DNA from 2 places in the Mycobacterium cookii genome. Region 2 is predicted to be linked to the other one. Evidence: riboswitches for the same ligand, from Rfam matches in the RefSeq annotation. Region 2 holds a riboswitch; the other holds the start of a gene.
What was found. A riboswitch is a leader RNA that binds a small molecule or an ion and turns the genes downstream of it on or off. The one in region 2 is predicted to bind magnesium.
Positions count from the first base shown of each region.

Region 1 (8,691 bases), 350 kb from region 2:
TTTCATTGGCGCCACTCCTCCTCATCGCGGTGCTCTGCATCGTCGTCGGCGCAGTTCATTGGCGCCACTCCTACTCCTGCTCCTGCTTGATGTAGTCGAAGAACTGTCGCATCTCGGCCGAAAAGTGCGCGATCTCCAGAAACGGGATGCCGGATTGCGGCGCGGAGATATAGGCGAATCGCAGGCCGCCCGGCATCACGCCATACTGCGGCACCGTCGCACCCCGATCGACCGCAGCGGTCAAGCTGGCGTCGAAATCCTCCAGGCTGTCGGCCTCCACGCAGACGTGGTGCAGACCCGGTCCGCTGTCCCGCAAGAAGTCACTATAGATATTAGGCCCGCGGACCGGCTCGATCAGCTCCAACTGGGTGTCACCGAGATAGCTCAGCGAGATGTGGGCGACGAAGTCGGCCGGTGCGCCGAGATAACTGCAACTGTCCGGCGCGAAGTGGATGTCAGGCAGTCGCACCCACTTCTTGACACCCAACAGGCCGGTCAGAGCGGTTTCCGTGGCGGTCACGTCACGAGTCACCCAGGCGACCTGGACCGGTGACCCGAAGGAGAAACTCATCGCATCGCAGAATAACGCAGCGCCTGCCTCGGTAGAAACCCGTTGCCGATGCCGAACGATCGGCGTGCCCGAGAGGATCGCTGAACGTGTTCTAATTCGGTATCCAGAACGGCCGCGAGTCGACGTCGGATTGGGTCAAGACGCCGACCAGTAGTCGGATCTGGGTGTCGAACACCATGTGGGGGTCGCTCACGGTGTCCGCGCCGTACTGGCCGAAGACCTCCAAGCTGATCGCTCCCACCACGCCGGCCCAGATCGCGAAACACTTGGCAACGACCGAATCGTCACCCGGAAAACCGAACTCTTGGCGCAGCCGCTCGAAGTCGGCCGATAGCGGTTGTGGCGCAGCGTAATTGGACAACATGATGTCACCGGTCGCGATTCCGGCGGCGACGGCGTCGAACAAGGCGCCGACCACCCGCGTTCCGGGGCCGACTGTCTGCTCGGCTGGCGCGTGGTAGCCGGGCACCGGGCTGCCGTACAACAGTGCCCAGCTGGCCGGGTGCTCGATGGCCCAACTGCGTGCCGCGTGCGCGATGGCGATCACGTCGTCGCTCCAGATCTCGGGTATCGCGTCGCGAGCGCGGTCCACCGAGTCCGCGAGTTCGGAATACGCGTCGACCAGCAGCAACGTCAGCAGCTCGTCGCGGCTGGCCACATAGCGATAAACCGCCGAGGACACCATGCCCAGATCGCGCGCGATGGCCCGCAGCGACAGCCCCGCCGCGCCGTGCTCGATCAGATGGCGGCGGCCGAGCTCGATGATCTGCGCCTCGATGCGTTCACGCGAGTCTCGCCGCTTGGCCATCGTCCCATCCTGACACGAATGAGAACAGTGCTCTTGCTTTTCGCCACACGATATGCCATGGTCAAGCCCATGAGAGCAGTGCTCTCGTTTGATACTCGGAGAGGACGAACCATGACAGTGCGCTACGACGAGCCCCATCGGGCGGCGATCGCCGCTAACGCGGTGATCCGCTGGCTGGCTGAGATGGGCATCAGCATCGCCGGGACCACGGCGCTGCATGTGCGCGGGCGCGCGACGGGCAAGCGGCGCTCGGTGGTGATCAACCTGCTGGCCGTCGACGGCGTCGACTATCTCGTGTCGCCGCGCGGCAACACGCAGTGGGCCCGCAACGTTCGGGCGGCCGGAGAAGTCGAGGTAGGACCGCGCTGGCGTCGTCGCCGACGTCGCGCGGCCGAGCTTGAAGACTCAGCGAAACCAGAGTTGCTGCGGGGGTATCTGGACCGGTGGTACTGGGAGGTCAAAGGCCACATCGCGGGGCTGACGCCTGACTCCGACGAAGACGAGTTGCGCGCCGCGGCATCGTCGATCCCGGTGTTCGCGCTGGCAGCTGTGGGCTGACAGCTACATCGCCGGTCCGTGGACACCCACGTCCTCGCGGACCTGCTGGGTGGTGGACTGCCACGATACGGCGGCCGGCAGAGTGCCCCAGACGCTGTTGAAGATCCCGACGATGCGGGCCGACCCGGCGGGGTTGGTGATGTACACCGGCCCACCCGAATCGCCCTGCTGGCTGACGGCGCCGTGACCCATGGTGAACCAGCCGTTGTTGACGTTTTCGACGGTGCCGCAGCTTTCGCCGGTGATCACCCCGAAGTGGCAGACGGGCTCCCCCGGCGTCACGACCAGACCAGGATCCGATTGCAGCACCCGCCCGCCCGGCAGGACGTTGTTCACGACGACGTCGGGGGTCAGCACGATCGACTCGTAGTCGGAAATCTGCTGGTCGGTGTGGACGAAAGTGCCGTTGGGGGTGTTGTCGCGGAACGTGGCGACACTGCCGATGACCCTGTTGTCCTTGTCCATCACCGGTCCATCGGCCCGGCAGTGCCCCGCGGTGAACGCCACCCGCAGGCCCGGGTCGACATAGCCCAAGGTGCACAGGTGCTGGCCCTGGTGTATTTCCATCCCCGGGAAGACGGGAACCGGATCGGCCTTGGCGTCCGGGGGAAAGTAGCCGGCCGCGGCAGCGGCGGCAATTATCGCGCCGAACGCGCGAATTGAGGGATGGCGCATCTTTCGACTCCCCCCAGCCGTGACCGACACGATGCCGACCTGTTACCAGGGTAGCGACCCGATCGCATGCGTACAGGCGAATTGGTTGCGAGCGCGGCGACCCGCTTCCGGATCGCCGCGCTGCCCCGCTCGATCAAGGAATGGTCAGAACCTGTCCCGGGTGGATCAGATCCGGGTTGGAGATGCCGCTGGCGTCGGCGATGACCTGGTATTTGCTGCCGTCGCCGTAGAACCGCTCAGAGATGGCCCACAACGTGTCGCCGGACTCGACCGTGTACGTCCGCGCTGGCTCCGGCTCCGGCTCGTGCTCAGCCGCGGGCTCGGCGTGTGCTTCTTCGGCGGCCGGTGCAGCTGCCTCCGGCTCCGCCGGCGGCGGAGCGTCGGTCTCCGTCTTCGTCGACCATGCCGCTCCGTCGGCGGCGTACAACACGAGGTTGCGGTCGTCTTGCAGCACGAGCCGCACATTCTTCTTGCCCTTCGTGTGGGTGTGCCACACGGGCTTGTCGCCGGTGTACAGAACGAAGTTGCCGTCGCTCTGGACCTCCGCGCGAACTACGTCTTCTCCGTTGGTTCCCGACGCCCAGATCGCGTGGCCGCGCGATGCCAGGACCAGGTTCCCGTCGTCTTGCAACGTCAGCGTGTAAGCCCCGTTGCTCGAGGTAAGCGATTCACCCTTGACAAGTTTTTGTCCCTCGGTGAGCGTGTCTCCCACTGCAGTTCTCCTCGCTATCGCGGCCGAGGCGGATGCCGGCCTCGATGTCGAACTTACTGATCTTGTCTTGGCTGCGGGGGCGTTCGGCTCGCCGAAATAAAAACGGTAAATGAACAAGGCCTTATCGCCGGCCCGGCGCTCACCGCGACGGCGTCAACGGGGCCGGCGCCTCGGACCGGACCACTGTTGCGGGCTGCCAACCCGGCGGCCCGAAGACGTAGCCCAGCCGGTCACGCAGACGGTTGGCCGACCGGAAATCGCGTGCTATGGCTAAGTATTCGTGCGTCTGCAACTTCCAGACGTTGAAAGTGTTGACCTGCTTGGTGAGTCCGTAGTGCGGGCGAAAGGTCTCTTCCCGGAAGCTGCCGAACAGCCGGTCCCAGATGATGAAGACCCCGCCGTAGTTTTTGTCGAGGTATTCGGGGTCCATACCGTGGTGCACTCGGTGATGCGACGGTGTGTTGAAAACGAATTCGAAGGGCGTCCACATTCGGCCGATGCGCTCGGTGTGCACCCAGAACTGATAGATGAGATTGAACGAGAAACTGACGAATACCAGCCACGGCGGAATACCCAACAGCGGCAACGGAATCCACATCACGATCTCGCCGCTGTTGTTCCATTTCTGGCGCAGCGCGGTGGCGAAATTGAAGTACTGACTGGAGTGATGGGCTTGGTGGGTGGCCCAGATCAGCCGAATCCGGTGGGCGAAGCGGTGATACCAGTAGTACAGCAGGTCGACGCCGACGATTGCGATGACCCAGGTGTACCACCGCGTCGGGGACAGATGCCAGGGAGCGACATAGGCATAGAGCGCGGCGTAGCCGATCAACGCGATGAATTTCCAGCCGGCCGTTGTCGCCACCGAAACGAGGCCCATGGAAATGCTCGCCCAGGAATCGGCGGTCAGATATGCACCCGAGCCCGGCCGCGCCGATCGCGCTTCGGCTGCCCGCTCGATGCGGTCGAGTTTGCGTGCCGCCGTCCACTCCAGAATCAGCAGCAGCAGGAAGAACGGGATCGCGAACAGCACCGGGTCCCGCATTTGCTCGGGCAGAACGGTCAAGAAACCCGCAATCCAACTCACGTCCAAAATCCTACGACGCCGTGATCAGTCCGTGTGACGCCATCGCGGCATGGGCTCATCCTGCTCGCCGGCGTACCAATGCACCGCCTGCACACCCTCCTGCAGCGACAATTCGGCCACCAGCTTCTCGAGTCGGGTCGGGGCATGCCCGTCGCTGAGTAGGTACGCGGTCAACGCCACGCTGTCGTCGCTGGTCCGGCCGGTGTGGATGCCGCGGAGCACCAGCCGGTCTCCGCCGCCGCCGGTGCGCTGGACGATCTGCGCACGGGCGTATTTCGCCGATTTGGGCCGGCAGACCAGCTGCAGTTGGTACGGCTGGTCGTCCTCGTCCTCTTCGACGACGCTGTCATGGTCGATGAGGTGGCCCAGCGGTCGGCCGAGCAGGTGGATGGCGATGACGGTTCCGGTCGCGATCAGCGCGAACAGTGGATGCCCGCCCCCGGCAAGGACGCCGACCGCCGCCGAACACCACAGGGTCGCGGCGGTGTTGAGCCCGCGCACGTTGAATCCCTCGCGCAGGATCACGCCCCCGCCGAGGAAGCCGACGCCGGACACCACGTACGACGCGACCCTCGTCGGGCTGCTGTCATTGGTCACGACCGCGTACAGCACGAACAGCGTCGCACCGGTGGCCACCAGCGCATTGGTGCGCAGTCCGGCCCGGCGTGCCTGCCATTGCCGTTCGATGCCGATCAGGGCGCCGCATCCGAGCCCGACTGCCAGCCGCAGCGTGAATTCAGCAATGCTCAGTGTCTGCATGATGCGCCCTCCTTCCCTCTGAGACGAGTTGTTCACCAGTGTGGACGAATTCGGGCAGAATTCGCCGGTAGCCGCGCCGGTTGAGGCCGGGGTAACCCGAGCAACCGTGATTCTTCTGCTCGAAATTGTTCGCTGACAACACTTTTCATCCAGCCAGCGGCGACTGCATGACGACGGTCGGCCGGAAGCCGTACTTCGGCGCGGTCGCGGCCGCCGTGTTCGCGGTAGGTGTTCCGGCGGGCACTGGCATCCCGGGCATGCCGGGCGGCGCGGACCTCGGCGCGCTGAGCGGTGTGGCTCCCAATGCCGACGCCAGCGGGCTGTTAGGGGTGGCGATGCTGGTCCACGCCGGGGGCACCGACAGCGTTCCCAGCGTGGCGGCTCTACCAACACCGGCCGAGACGGAACTGCCCGCACCACCGAACTCCGAGAAACCCGACACCGCCGGTACCACCGCTGTAGCCGGGCTGTAACCCGTGACCACAGCCGGCGGCACCGCGTTCTGGACGCCGGCCATCCCGGTACCCAGGAACGACGAACCGGTCACCGCCTGCACGATCTGGGCCGGGCTGAACGCACCCGTCGAGCTCACGGTGTTCCAGAAGTTGTTGTTCAGTCCCAGGCCGCTGGAGCTGAATATGCCCGAACTCGACCCGTCGCCGGTCACGCTGCTCAGCAGGCTCGAGAGCCCAGCGGATCCCGATGTCGTCGAGGTGCTCGATCCAGATGCCAAGCCCTGCAGAGCAGTCGGCATACCGGTGGTCAGCTGGGTCAGCGCCGACTGGGCAGCGATCCCGCCGCTGCTGGTGGTCTGGGCCGGGACCACGAACGGCGCGAGCTGGCTGGCCGTCGCGGACTGGCCGGCGTAGCCGTACATCGCCCCGGCATCCTGAGCCCACATGCCGGCGTATTCGGCTTCGTTGGCCGCGATCGCCGGGGTGTTCTGCCCCAAGACGTTGGTCGCTACCAGCGCGGCCAGCTGCGTCCGGTTCGCGGTGACAATCGATGGCGGCACCGTCATCGAAAATGCCGACTCATAAGCGGACGCTGCCGCTTTGGCCTGCGCCGCAGTCTCTTCCGCCTGGGCGGCCGTGCTGTTCATCCACGCCGCATAGGGCGCGGCCGCGGCCGCCATCGACATGGACGCCGGTCCGCGCCATCCCTCTGTGGTCAAAGCCGAGACCACCGACATGTAATTGGTTGCCTGCGAACGTAAATCGCTGGCCAGCCCATCCCAACCGGCCGCGGCAGCGAGCATCGAGCCCACGCCTGGGCCGGCATACATCCGAGCCGAGTTGATTTCCGGTGGGAACATTCCGTAGTCGAGCATTGGTTCACTCCCGTCCTAGCCCGCCGCGATCGCGTTGGCGGCTTCAGTGCCGGCGTACGACGTGCCGCTGGCCCGCAAGATCTGTACGAAAACGGCGTGAATGGCTGCCGCTTGGGCGCCGACCTCCTGATACAGCGCTGCGTGAGCGGCGAATTGCATTGCGGTCAGAGCGGATACCTCGTCGGCTGCCGCCGGAACCACTGCGAGCGTCGGAGCCGCGGCCGCGGCGTTCTGTGCCGCGACGGCGCTGCCGATACCTTGCAGCTGATTCGCCGCAGCGGTCATGAGTTCTGGTTGGGTGGTCACGAAAGTCATCGGACGCTCCTTACGCAAAGCAGGCTGAAGCCGCGCTCATGTCGATGCACGACGAAGTGACAGACGCACGGCGAAATCGCGCGTGCGCGTGAAGTGAAGCGGCGCAGGCCGATTCAGATGATGGGGATGAGGCCGGGGCCGGATCCGAACGAAATGGTCACCGGTCTCGGATACGGACTGTCACTGGGACTCACTTCGCCTCACCTCCTCGCGGCCAAGGCACACGGGGGTGCCGACACGGTGCACGCGGGACGAAGCGGAACCGGCAGATGCCGACCGCTGCACCCCTCTCGTCAGAGCTTTGGCACTGCACGGCGTATCCGGGCCTTCACAAGAATGCAAGGCCGGAAGCCACTTGGGCTCAACCCTTAAGCCGGGAGGAGCTGTCCTGACCCTGGGCGTCTTTCGACGTTCGAGGTCAGTGGCCTGTATCCGTGCAGACGCCTCACCTAGCGAGGTGCTTGCACGGGCAATAGTTCCACCGAGATGCAAGGTAGTCAACTCAACTCACGAAGATGATTGCCGGAGTCAGGCACAGTGGCGACATCTTCGGCGCCACACGCGAGCCGAGATCGACTGTGGTAATTGAGAATAACGTCTCGCCGTGACACCGGCGATCGGGAGGCTCGGACTCCCGAAATGCTGAGTGCGCATGTCGAGGCCGGTGCCGTCGCTGATGTCGTCGCGTGGGAACGGCAGGTTCGATGATCACGGCCGGCTTCTCCCTTCCGCTATCCGGCCGCCGGTGGATGTGCGACAACGGTGGGCTTAAACCCGTATCGGGGTGCAGCAAAGCCCCACCCGCGTCCGCCGGCGCCACCTCCCATCGGCATTCCCGGCATACCGGGAACTCCTGGCCTTGCGGATGCCTCTTCGATTCCCGGGGGGTTGTACCAGCCTTCGGCCGCCGTTGCGGTCGCCGCTTGGCTCGTCGCAGGAACTGCCGCCGTCCAACTCGGCGGAACCGACACTGTCCCAACCAGGGTCGCGCGTCCCACGCCGGCTGAAACGGCCGAGCCGCCCAGGCCGGACGAACCGATCGCCGAACCGGCATGGCTCAGACCCGCCGCGCCGATCGCCGACGGTGCAGCCGTCGAACCCATCAACAAGGCCGGGTTCAGACCGGAACCGGCTTGTCCGGCCACCGCCAAGAACCCGATATCGCCGAACGCTGTTGTCACAGCGGGGCTGATGCTCGCCGGGTTGAGCCAGTTACCGGACAGGACTCCGTTGGAAAGTCCCGAGGCCAAGAACGAGCCGATGGACGAGCCGGTCTGCCCGTCGAGCATGTTCAAGAACCCGGCGATCCCGGTGGTTGCCGTATTCGATCCTGGCGCAAAGGGACTCACCCCGCTCGCTGACATCGGCGATGCGAGTCCCTGCAATGTGTTGGGGACCGAGGAGATCACCTGCGACAGCGCCGACTGCGTGCCCGCGCTCGACGATGTGCCGGCGGCCTGCGCCACCGCGTCGCCTTGGCTCGCCGCACCCGCCGCGTTGGTGGTCTCCGGCGGCGACTTGAACGGAGCCACTGCAGAGGCCGCCGCCGACGAGCCCGCGTAGCCGTACATCGCCGCGGCGTCCTGGGCCCACATTTCGCCGTACTGAACCTCGTTAGCCGCAATCGCCGCGGTGTTCTGGCCCAGAACGTTGGTCGCCACCAGTGCGGCCAACTGAGTGCGGTTGGCTGCGACCACCGCGGGTGGCACCGTCATCGCGAACGCGGCCTCATAGGCCCCCGCGGCGGCCTTGGCTTGGTAACCCGTTTGCTCGGCTTGCGCGGCGGCCTCGGTCATCCATTGCACATACGGCGCGGCGGCCGTCGCCATGGCCGCCGAAGCCGTTCCGCGCCAAGGCCCTTCGGCAAGACTGCCGA
Region 1 covers NZ_AP022569.1:915,420-924,110, reverse strand. The annotation lists gene G6N27_RS04445 (FAD-binding protein) at 1-6, opposite strand, end outside; gene G6N27_RS04440 (VOC family protein) at 71-571, opposite strand; gene G6N27_RS04435 (TetR/AcrR family transcriptional regulator) at 663-1,379, opposite strand; gene G6N27_RS04430 (nitroreductase/quinone reductase family protein) at 1,491-1,937, shown strand; gene G6N27_RS04425 (Rv1815 family serine proteinase) at 1,941-2,612, opposite strand; gene G6N27_RS04420 (LysM peptidoglycan-binding domain-containing protein) at 2,746-3,324, opposite strand; gene G6N27_RS04415 (sterol desaturase family protein) at 3,464-4,411, opposite strand; gene G6N27_RS04410 (MgtC/SapB family protein) at 4,436-5,170, opposite strand; gene G6N27_RS04405 (PPE family protein) at 5,316-6,500, opposite strand; gene G6N27_RS04400 (PE family protein) at 6,516-6,815, opposite strand; M-box (ykoK) riboswitch at 7,094-7,279, opposite strand; gene G6N27_RS04395 (PPE family protein) at 7,547-8,691, opposite strand, start outside.
Region 1: another riboswitch for magnesium. It lies ahead of G6N27_RS04400 (PE family protein); the one in region 2 lies ahead of G6N27_RS02790 (Rv1535 family protein).

Region 2 (8,691 bases):
GCCGACCGCCCGCCAGCTCACCGACGCGGGCTGCGCAGATCATCATGCCGCAGAGCGCTTTTCAGAATCCGGTGTTCAACGCGGTCGCACCGAGGATCGCCGCGCTGCGAATGTCCGCAGGATTTGCGTCGATGTACTTTCCGGGTGTCAAAGCTGTTGCGCAAGGCGATATTCCGTTGCTCGATGCCGAGATTCCGGCGGCCAACGGTGTGGCCACGGCGCGCGGGCTGGCCCGGATGTACGGCGCCATCGCCAACGGCGGGCAGATCGACGGCAGGCAGTTCCTGTCCCGCGAGATCGTAGCGGGGCTCAGCGGCCGGCGAAGCCTGCGTCCGGACGGGAACTTGGTAATCCCGCTGGCGTTTCACCTCGGCTATCACCGGTTGCCACTCGACGCGATACCGGGTTTCGGTCACGTCGGCCTGGGCGGCTCGCTCGGGTGGGCCGACCCGGACAGCGGTCTGGCGTTCGGGTTCGTGCACAACCGCTTGCTGTCGCCCTTCGTCGTCCTCGACCACGCCGGGTTCGTCGCGACGAGCGCCTTATCGCGGCTGGGTGCGGCAGAAGCTCGTAAACACGGGTTCGAGCGGGTGCCCGACTTCGGCTCACCGTTCTGCGAGCCGGGAGCCGTTGCCGGTTAACGGGTTTGAGTGAGTCAGTGTGACGCCGAGCGATGAAGGTCGGGTGCCCCGGCTACCGGTTGCCGAGGCCAAAGCCGCCGCTGACGAAGCGGGTGTGCCGGACTACATGGCCGAGCTGGCCATCTTCCAGGTGCTGTTGAATCACCCCAAACTGGCGTCCGGTCTCAACGACCTGCTCGCGCGAATGCTGTGGCAGGGCAAGTTGGACACCCGCCTACGCGAACTGGCGATCATGCGGATCGCGTGGTTGACCGCGTGCGAGTACGAATGGTCCCAGCATTGGCGTGTCGCGCAGGGGCTTCGAGTGAGCGCCGACGATCTGGCCGGTGTTCGGGATTGGCAGTCCTATCCAGCCTTCGGGTCGGCGGAACGGGCCGTGCTTGCCGCGACTGATGATGTGGTGCGGAACGGCTCGGTGAGCGCGGAGAGCTGGGCGGCTTGCAAGCAGGAATTCGGCGACGACCACGCTACGCTCGTCGAGTTGGTCACCGCGATCAGCGCGTGGCGGATGGTCTCATCGATCCTGCTGAGTCTTGAAGTTCCGCTGGAGGATGACGTGGTGAGCTGGCCGCCGGACGGTCAACCGCCGACTCGAGAGACGACTCAACGTGTCGGATTGACACGATAATGACCAACTCATAGCGTTCGGGCAATGCGAACACGGGTTGCCGAGATGCTCGGCGTCGAGTTCCCGATCTGCGCATTCAGTCACTGCCGGGATGTGGTGGCGGCGGTGACCAATGCCGGCGGGTTGGGCGTCCTGGGCGCCGTCGCGCACACCCCGCAGCGGCTGGAGACCGAGCTGACATGGATCGAGGAGCAGACCGGCGGCAAACCGTACGGTGTCGATCTGTTGTTGCCCCCCAAATACGTTGGCGCCGACAGCGGCGGCATCGACGGCAAACAAGCCCGCGAGCTGCTCCCCGAGAAGCATCGGCGGTTCGTCGACGACCTGCTCACCCGTTACGGCATCCCGGTGTCCAGCGACGAGGAGCAGCAACCGGTTGCCGACCTCAACATCTCGCCCAAGGGCTACGAGCCGTTGCTCGATGTCGTGTTCTCCCATCGCATCCGGCTGATCGCCAGTGCACTGGGCTCGCCACCGGCCGAACTGGTCACCCGCGCCCACGCCGGCGACGTCCTGGTGGCCGCGCTGGCCGGAACCACACATCACGCACGGCAGCACGCGGCGGCCGGTGTGGACCTGATCGTCGCGCAAGGCACCGAAGCCGGCGGGCACACCGGCCAGGTCGCGACCATGGTCCTGGTTCCCGAGGTCGTCGACGCGATGGCCCCGGTACCGGTGTTGGCCGCGGGTGGAATTGCCCGCGGCCGCCAGATCGCGGCGGCGCTGGCGCTGGGTGCCGAAGGCGTGTGGTGCGGATCGGTCTGGCTGACCACGGAGGAGGCCGAGACGCTGCCGGTGGTGAAGGACAAATTCCTGGCCGCCGGTTCGTCGGACACCGTGCGGTCACGATCGTTGACCGGAAAGCCGGCGCGGATGCTGCGGACCGCCTGGACCGACGAGTGGGAGCGACCCGACAGTCCGGACCCGCTGGGCATGCCGCTGCAGAGCGCGCTGATCGGTGACCCGCAGCGGCGGATCAATCGCGCGGCCGCCCACGCCGACGCCAATGCCCGCGACCTGGCCACCTACTTCGTCGGCCAGGTGGTGGGATCGATGAACAAGGTGCAGCCGACCGCTTCGGTGGTGCTGGAGATGGTCTCCGAGTTCATCGACACGATCGGCCGTCTCGACGATTTAGTCGAACGGTGACCCACGATCCGCGCCCGCCCGGCCGGCCTGTCGTCAGCGACCAGCAGCAGCCGGGGCGGCGCGACGACATCATGTCTGCGGCCAAGAAAGTGTTTGCGCGCAACGGTTTTCACGGTACGACAATTGCCGACGTGGCGAGTGAAGCGGGGCTGCCCTTCGGGTCGGTCTACCAGTATTTCGACTCGAAGGACGCCCTGTTCCGAGCGTTGATCGCCGGCGAAGGGTACGCGCTGCGAACCCGCATCGCGATCGCCCTGGGCGAAAGCGGGCAGCAGTTCGGTTACTCGGAGGCACCGTTTCGGGCCACGCTGCGCGCGACGTTCGAATTCTTCGACTCCGACAGGGCGAGCACGAAATTGCTCTTCCGAGACGCTTTCACCCAAGACCCGAGCTTCAACACGCAGCTCGGCGGTATCTACGAGCGGTGGATCGATGACATCGAGAGCCTCATCGTGGCGGCGCAGCAGCGCGGAGACGTGGTGGCCGTCCCGCCCAGGTTGGTGGCCTACACCGTGTCGGCCCTCATCGGAGACATCGCGCATCGGCGGCTGACCACCGACGACGGCATCACGGCGGCAGAAGCCGCCGACTTCGTCGTCGCGTTGGTGATGAAGGGATTGCGCCCCGACAAGACCGCGCCGCCCGGGTAACGGACCCATAACGGCTGGTCAGGGTTGCGTAAATTTCTCAGCGCGGCGAATTGACCTGGGCCGGATGTTCATGCATCATCGTCAGGGTAAGCACCTCGTTAGGTGAGGCGTCTACACGGATACAGGCCACTGACCCCGAACGTCGAGAGACGCCCAGGGTCAGGACAGCTCCTCCCGGCTTAAGGGTTGAGCCCAAGTGGCTTCCGGCCTTGCATTTTTTGTCCAGGGCCGGATACGGCGTGTAGTGCCGAAACTCTGACGAGTGGGGTGCGGTTTCCCGACATGGTTCGGGTTCTGTATTCCTGCTTGCGTGCCAGTCGTGCGGTGAACCGCACATGTCGCGACCGCGAGGAGGTGAGGGACATGAGTTCCAGTGATAGTCCGGTTCGATATCCGGATTCCGTTTCGTCCCGATCCGGCCTGCGGCGCGTCGCTGTCAGCTGAGTCTCATCAGCGCGTCTCCTGCCGGGCGGACATCGAATCCCGTTGTGCCCGTTTGGTTTTCTGCTTTAGGAGGCGATCATGACCGCTATTCTGCACGACGTATCACTAGCGGCGACGCCCGCACCCCGGCTCCGAGTGGTGGCCGACCCCATGCCGTCGGCCCTGCCGGCGCCCAAGGCCTCGAAGCGGCATGACGTCCACATGGCCGGCGCCGACCCGTTGGTCGCAGGAGCCGCTCGGCTGCTGTGTGTTCCGCTGCGCCAGCTCTACGCCGCGCTGTGGCGCGCAGGCGTTCTCGAAGTTGGCGCCTGAAGGCGATCGAGCTCCCGGCGCTCCGGCGCCGGGGGCGTTTCGTCAGCTCTGCGATGAGATGAGCGCCGACAGTCCCTTCTGATACGCCGCGAGGCTGTGCCGCCAGCCGACCTGGATCTGCCCGCCGCTGTCCACGTTGATCTGCGCGCCCACGTGCTGGTAAGGCGTGGGCGGTAGGTAGGGCACCAGGTCGAGGAAATTCACCACCCGAAAACAGCTTTCGATCGCGGCGTTGAAGCTCGCAACAAAGTCGCTCAGCCCGACCCGGGGTCCGGCGAACGAAACCAATCGTGGCTCGATCGTGTTCGGCGGCATGTTCCGTGCGACATCCGGAGCCGCGAGTACGGCCAGCGCGGCCCCCAGGCTGTGGCCGGTGATCAGGATCTGATCGCAGCCGGCCGTGGCAGCGGCCAAGTTCGCCGCGATGTTGGCCCGAACCAGCTGATAGACGTCCTGGAATCCGGAGTGCACCTGCCCGAATCCGCTGATCGGGCCGTAGGCGTCGGGGATCGCGTCGATGTTCGCAACCCACTCTTCGAGGTCGGCGGTACCGCGAAAGGACACGAACGCGATGCGATCGGTCGGGTTGTGGCCGATGAGCCCGAAGATGTTGGTGTCGGCGGTCATCGCCCTCACCGCGGGATGTGGGTTGGCCATCGCCGCGAGGACCACTTCGTTCGCTTTGATCAGCGCGGTCTGGCTGTAGCCGGGCGGCAGGGTGGCAGGGGTGCCGTCCATCACGGTGTACGCGGCCTGCGCCAGCGGGAGCACCACGTCGCGAGCAAACGTCGGGTCGAATGCCACAGTCGCAGTCTAGAAAAGCTGCGCCGACTTGGCATACGATCCGGCCAGACCCGGAGCGAAGGGAGCGCATGATGGCGACCGATCTGACGCTCTACCTCGACGACGAGCCCGGCGAATTGGCTCTCGTCGGCGATGCGCTCGGTAAGGCCGGGGTCAATATCGCGGGTCTGTGCGCTGTGACCAGTGGGGGAGGTCAGGCGGAAGTGCACATCCTGGTCCACGACGCCACTTCCGCGTTCGAGGCGTTACAAAGTGCCGGAATCAAAGTCGCCGAGGAGCAAGAGGTCATCGTGCTCGACGTCAAGGACCAGCCGGGCGCGCTCGGCGAAATCGTCCACAAGCTCGGGGCCGCCAAGATCAATCTGGAAACCGCCTACCTGGCCACCAACACCCGTTTGGTGCTCCGCGCCGACGACCTCGCCGAAGCCAAGGCGGCCCTGGCCTGAGATACTTTTGACGGCTTGACGATAGTCGAGTCAGTGGTACGCCGACGTCTAGACCCGAACCCGGCTGCCGCGCAGTCGAACTCAGGAGACCTCACGCCGATGCCCGGACCGCACGCCCTGGACCGCGCGCTCGAACTCGAGGTCGTGGACGCTGATGTCGTACGGGGCCGGACGCGACCCGAGTGGGCCAACATGGTCGGGCCATTCGGCGGCATCACCGCGGCCGTCCTGCTGCGGGCGATCGAGTCGCACCCGGACCGCCTCGGTGAACCGGTCGCGCTGACAGTCAATTTCGCCGCACCCATCGTCGACGGGGAGTTCGAGATCTCACGTCGCGCACCGCGCACCAACCGCACCAACCAACATTGGATCGCCGAACTCAGCCAGGATGGCGACGTCAAGACGACCGCCACGGCGGTCTTCGGGATCCGCCGCGACACCTGGTCGGACACCCAGGCGACCTCGCCGGAAGCGCCTCCTCCCGAGCAGGTCGCGCGCAGCGATCACGAGAACCTGCCCACCTGGGTTCGGCTGTACGACATGCGTTTTGCCGAAGGCTCGTTCTCCGGTGGCCATGTCGACGTCGGGCCTTCGTCGACGACCACACTCTGGGTGCGTGACGCCGCCGGGCGTCCGGTCGACTTCCCGGCGATTGCCGCGGTGTCCGACATATTCTTTCCGCGAGTGTTCCTGCGTCGCGGCATGGTGCCGTCCGGCACCATTTCGCTGACCACGTATTTTCACGTCGGTCAGCCACACCTCGATGCACTCGGGGCCGACTACATCCTGGGTACCGCCCACGCCAACCGCTTCGATCGCGGCTTTTTCGACCAGAGCGCGCAGTTGTGGAGCCGGGACGGTGCGCTGGTGGCGACGACCTATCAGATCGTCTACTTCAAGGGCTAGCTATGGCAGGGGCGGAGCGGAACTGGGTGGTGGGCACTACTCCGGCGACCAGTACAATCGGTCAATCGGCGTCGATCCGGCCATCACCGGGGAGCCTTCGGAAGAACAGCCGGCACCCGGCCCAGTAGAACCGAACGGGTGGGCCCGTCACAGCCTGCAACGAGCGGCCACAGACGTGGCAAGCGGGGTGGTACCGCGGCGCTTGCGCACCAGCGCACCGTCGTCCCCGTGCCCTGACAGCGGCACATGGAGACGACGAGCAGTGACCGAGAACACCTATCCGAAGCCGGCCGGCGGCGCCCCCGACCTGCCGGCGCTGGAACTCGAGGTCCTCGACTACTGGGCTGCCGACGACACCTTTCGGGCCAGCGTCGCGGGTCGTGCTGAGGCCCCGGAATACGTCTTCTACGACGGGCCACCCTTCGCCAACGGCCTGCCGCACTACGGCCACCTGCTCACCGGCTACGTCAAGGACATCGTGCCGCGGTATCGCACCATGCGCGGCTACAAGGTCGAGCGCCGATTCGGTTGGGACACCCACGGCCTGCCCGCCGAACTGGAAGTCGAACGGCAACTCGGCATCACCGACAAATCCCAGATCGACGCGATGGGCATCGCCGCGTTCAACGACGCCTGCCGCGAATCGGTCTTGCGCTACACCGACGAGTGGCGGGCCTATGTGACCCGCCAGGCACGGTGGGTCGACTTCGACAACGACTACAAGACGCTCGATCTGCCCTACATGGAGTCGGTCATCTGGGCGTTCAAACAGTTGTGGGACAAGGGATTGGCCTACGAGGGCTACCGTGTGCTGCCGTACTGCTGGCGTGACGAAACCCCGCTGTCCAACCACGAGCTGCGGATGGACGACGACGTCTACCAGAGTCGGCAGGATCCGGCCCTCACCGTCGGATTCGCCGTCACCGAAGGCGATTTGGCGGGTGCGCACCTGTTGGTGTGGACCACAACGCCGTGGACGCTGCCGTCGAACCAGGCCGTCGCCGTCAACCCCGACGTCAACTATGTCCAGGTGCGGGCCGGCGAGCATCGCGTCGTGCTGGCCGAGCCTCGGCTGGCCGCCTACGCGCGGGAGTTCAACGACGAACCCGAGGTACTGGGCACCTACCGCGGCAGCGACCTGGTCGGTATCCGCTATCGGCCACCGTTCCCATACTTCATGGACTCGCTCAACGCTTTTCAGGTCCTCGCCGCTGACTTCGTCACGACCGACGACGGCACCGGGATCGTGCATCTGGCACCGGCCTACGGCGAGGACGACAAGGCGACCGCCGACGAGGTGGGCATCGTCCCGGTGACGCCCGTCGACGCGAGGGGCCGCTTCGACGCCACCGTGCCGGACTACCAGGGTCAGCAAGTCTTCGACGCCAACCCGCAGATCATCCGGGACCTGAAGAACCGCACCGGCCCGGCGGCGGCCAACGGTGCGGTGCTGATCCGCCAGGAGACCTACGACCACCCCTACCCGCACTGCTGGCGGTGCCGCAATCCGCTGATCTACCGGGCGGTGTCGTCGTGGTTCATCAAAGTCAGCGATTTCCGGGATCGCATGGTCGAGCTCAACCAGCAGATCACCTGGTACCCCGAACACGTCAAAGACGGTCAGTTCGGCAAGTGGCTGCAGGGTGCGCGGGACTGGTCGATCTCGCGAAACCGCTACTGGGGCACCCCGATTCCGGTGTGGGTGTCCGACGATCCCGCCTACCCGCGGATCGACGTCTACGGCAGCCTGGATGAGTTGGAGCGCGACTTCGGAACGCGGCCGGACAATCTGCACCGTCCCTACATCGACGAGCTCACCCGGCCCAACCCCGACGACCCGACCGGACAATCGACGATGCGGCGCATCCCGGATGTGTTCGACGTGTGGTTCGACTCGGGCTCGATGCCCTACGCCCAGGTGCATTACCCGTTCGAGAACCGCGACTGGTTCGACACCCATTACCCCGGCGACTTCATCGTGGAGTACATCGGCCAGACCCGCGGCTGGTTCTACACGCTGCACGTGCTGGCCACCGCACTGTTCGACCGGCCGGCGTTCAAAACCTGTGTGGCACATGGCATCGTGCTGGGCAGCGACGGTCAGAAGATGAGCAAGTCGCTGCGAAACTATCCCGACGTCAGCGAGGTATTCGACCGCGACGGCTCCGACGCGATGCGTTGGTTCCTGATGGCCTCGCCCATCCTGCGCGGCGGCAACCTGATCGTCACCGAGCAGGGGATCCGGGATGGCGTGCGGCAGGTGCTGCTGCCGTTCTGGAACGCCTACAGCTTTCTGGCCCTCTATGCGCCCAAAGTCGGCACGTGGCGCGCCGATTCGCGCCACGTCCTGGATCGCTACATCCTGGCCAAGCTGGCGGTGCTGCGTGACGACCTGACCGCGCAGTTGGACGCCTGCGACATCTCCGGGGCGTGCGAGCAGCTACGGCAGTTCACCGAAGCCTTGACGAATTGGTATGTGCGACGGTCCCGTTCGCGCTTCTGGGAGGAAGAGGCGGACGCGATCGACACGCTGCACACCGTGCTCGAGGTGACCGCGAGGCTTGCCGCGCCGCTGCTTCCGATCACCACCGAGATCATCTGGCGCGGAATCACCGCCGAGCGCTCGGTGCACCTGTCCGACTGGCCGGCGGCCGGTCTGCTGCCCGCCGACGCCGAACTGGTCGCCGCGATGGACCAGGTTCGCGAGGTGT
Region 2 covers NZ_AP022569.1:566,503-575,193, forward strand. The annotation lists gene lipL (esterase/beta-lactamase LipL) at 1-641, shown strand, start outside; gene G6N27_RS02775 (carboxymuconolactone decarboxylase family protein) at 661-1,269, shown strand; gene G6N27_RS02780 (nitronate monooxygenase) at 1,294-2,418, shown strand; gene G6N27_RS02785 (TetR/AcrR family transcriptional regulator) at 2,415-3,068, shown strand; M-box (ykoK) riboswitch at 3,156-3,342, shown strand; gene G6N27_RS02790 (Rv1535 family protein) at 3,591-3,824, shown strand; gene G6N27_RS02795 (lipase family protein) at 3,867-4,628, opposite strand; gene G6N27_RS02800 (amino acid-binding protein) at 4,700-5,074, shown strand; gene G6N27_RS02805 (acyl-CoA thioesterase) at 5,174-5,980, shown strand; gene ileS (isoleucine--tRNA ligase) at 6,243-8,691, shown strand, end outside.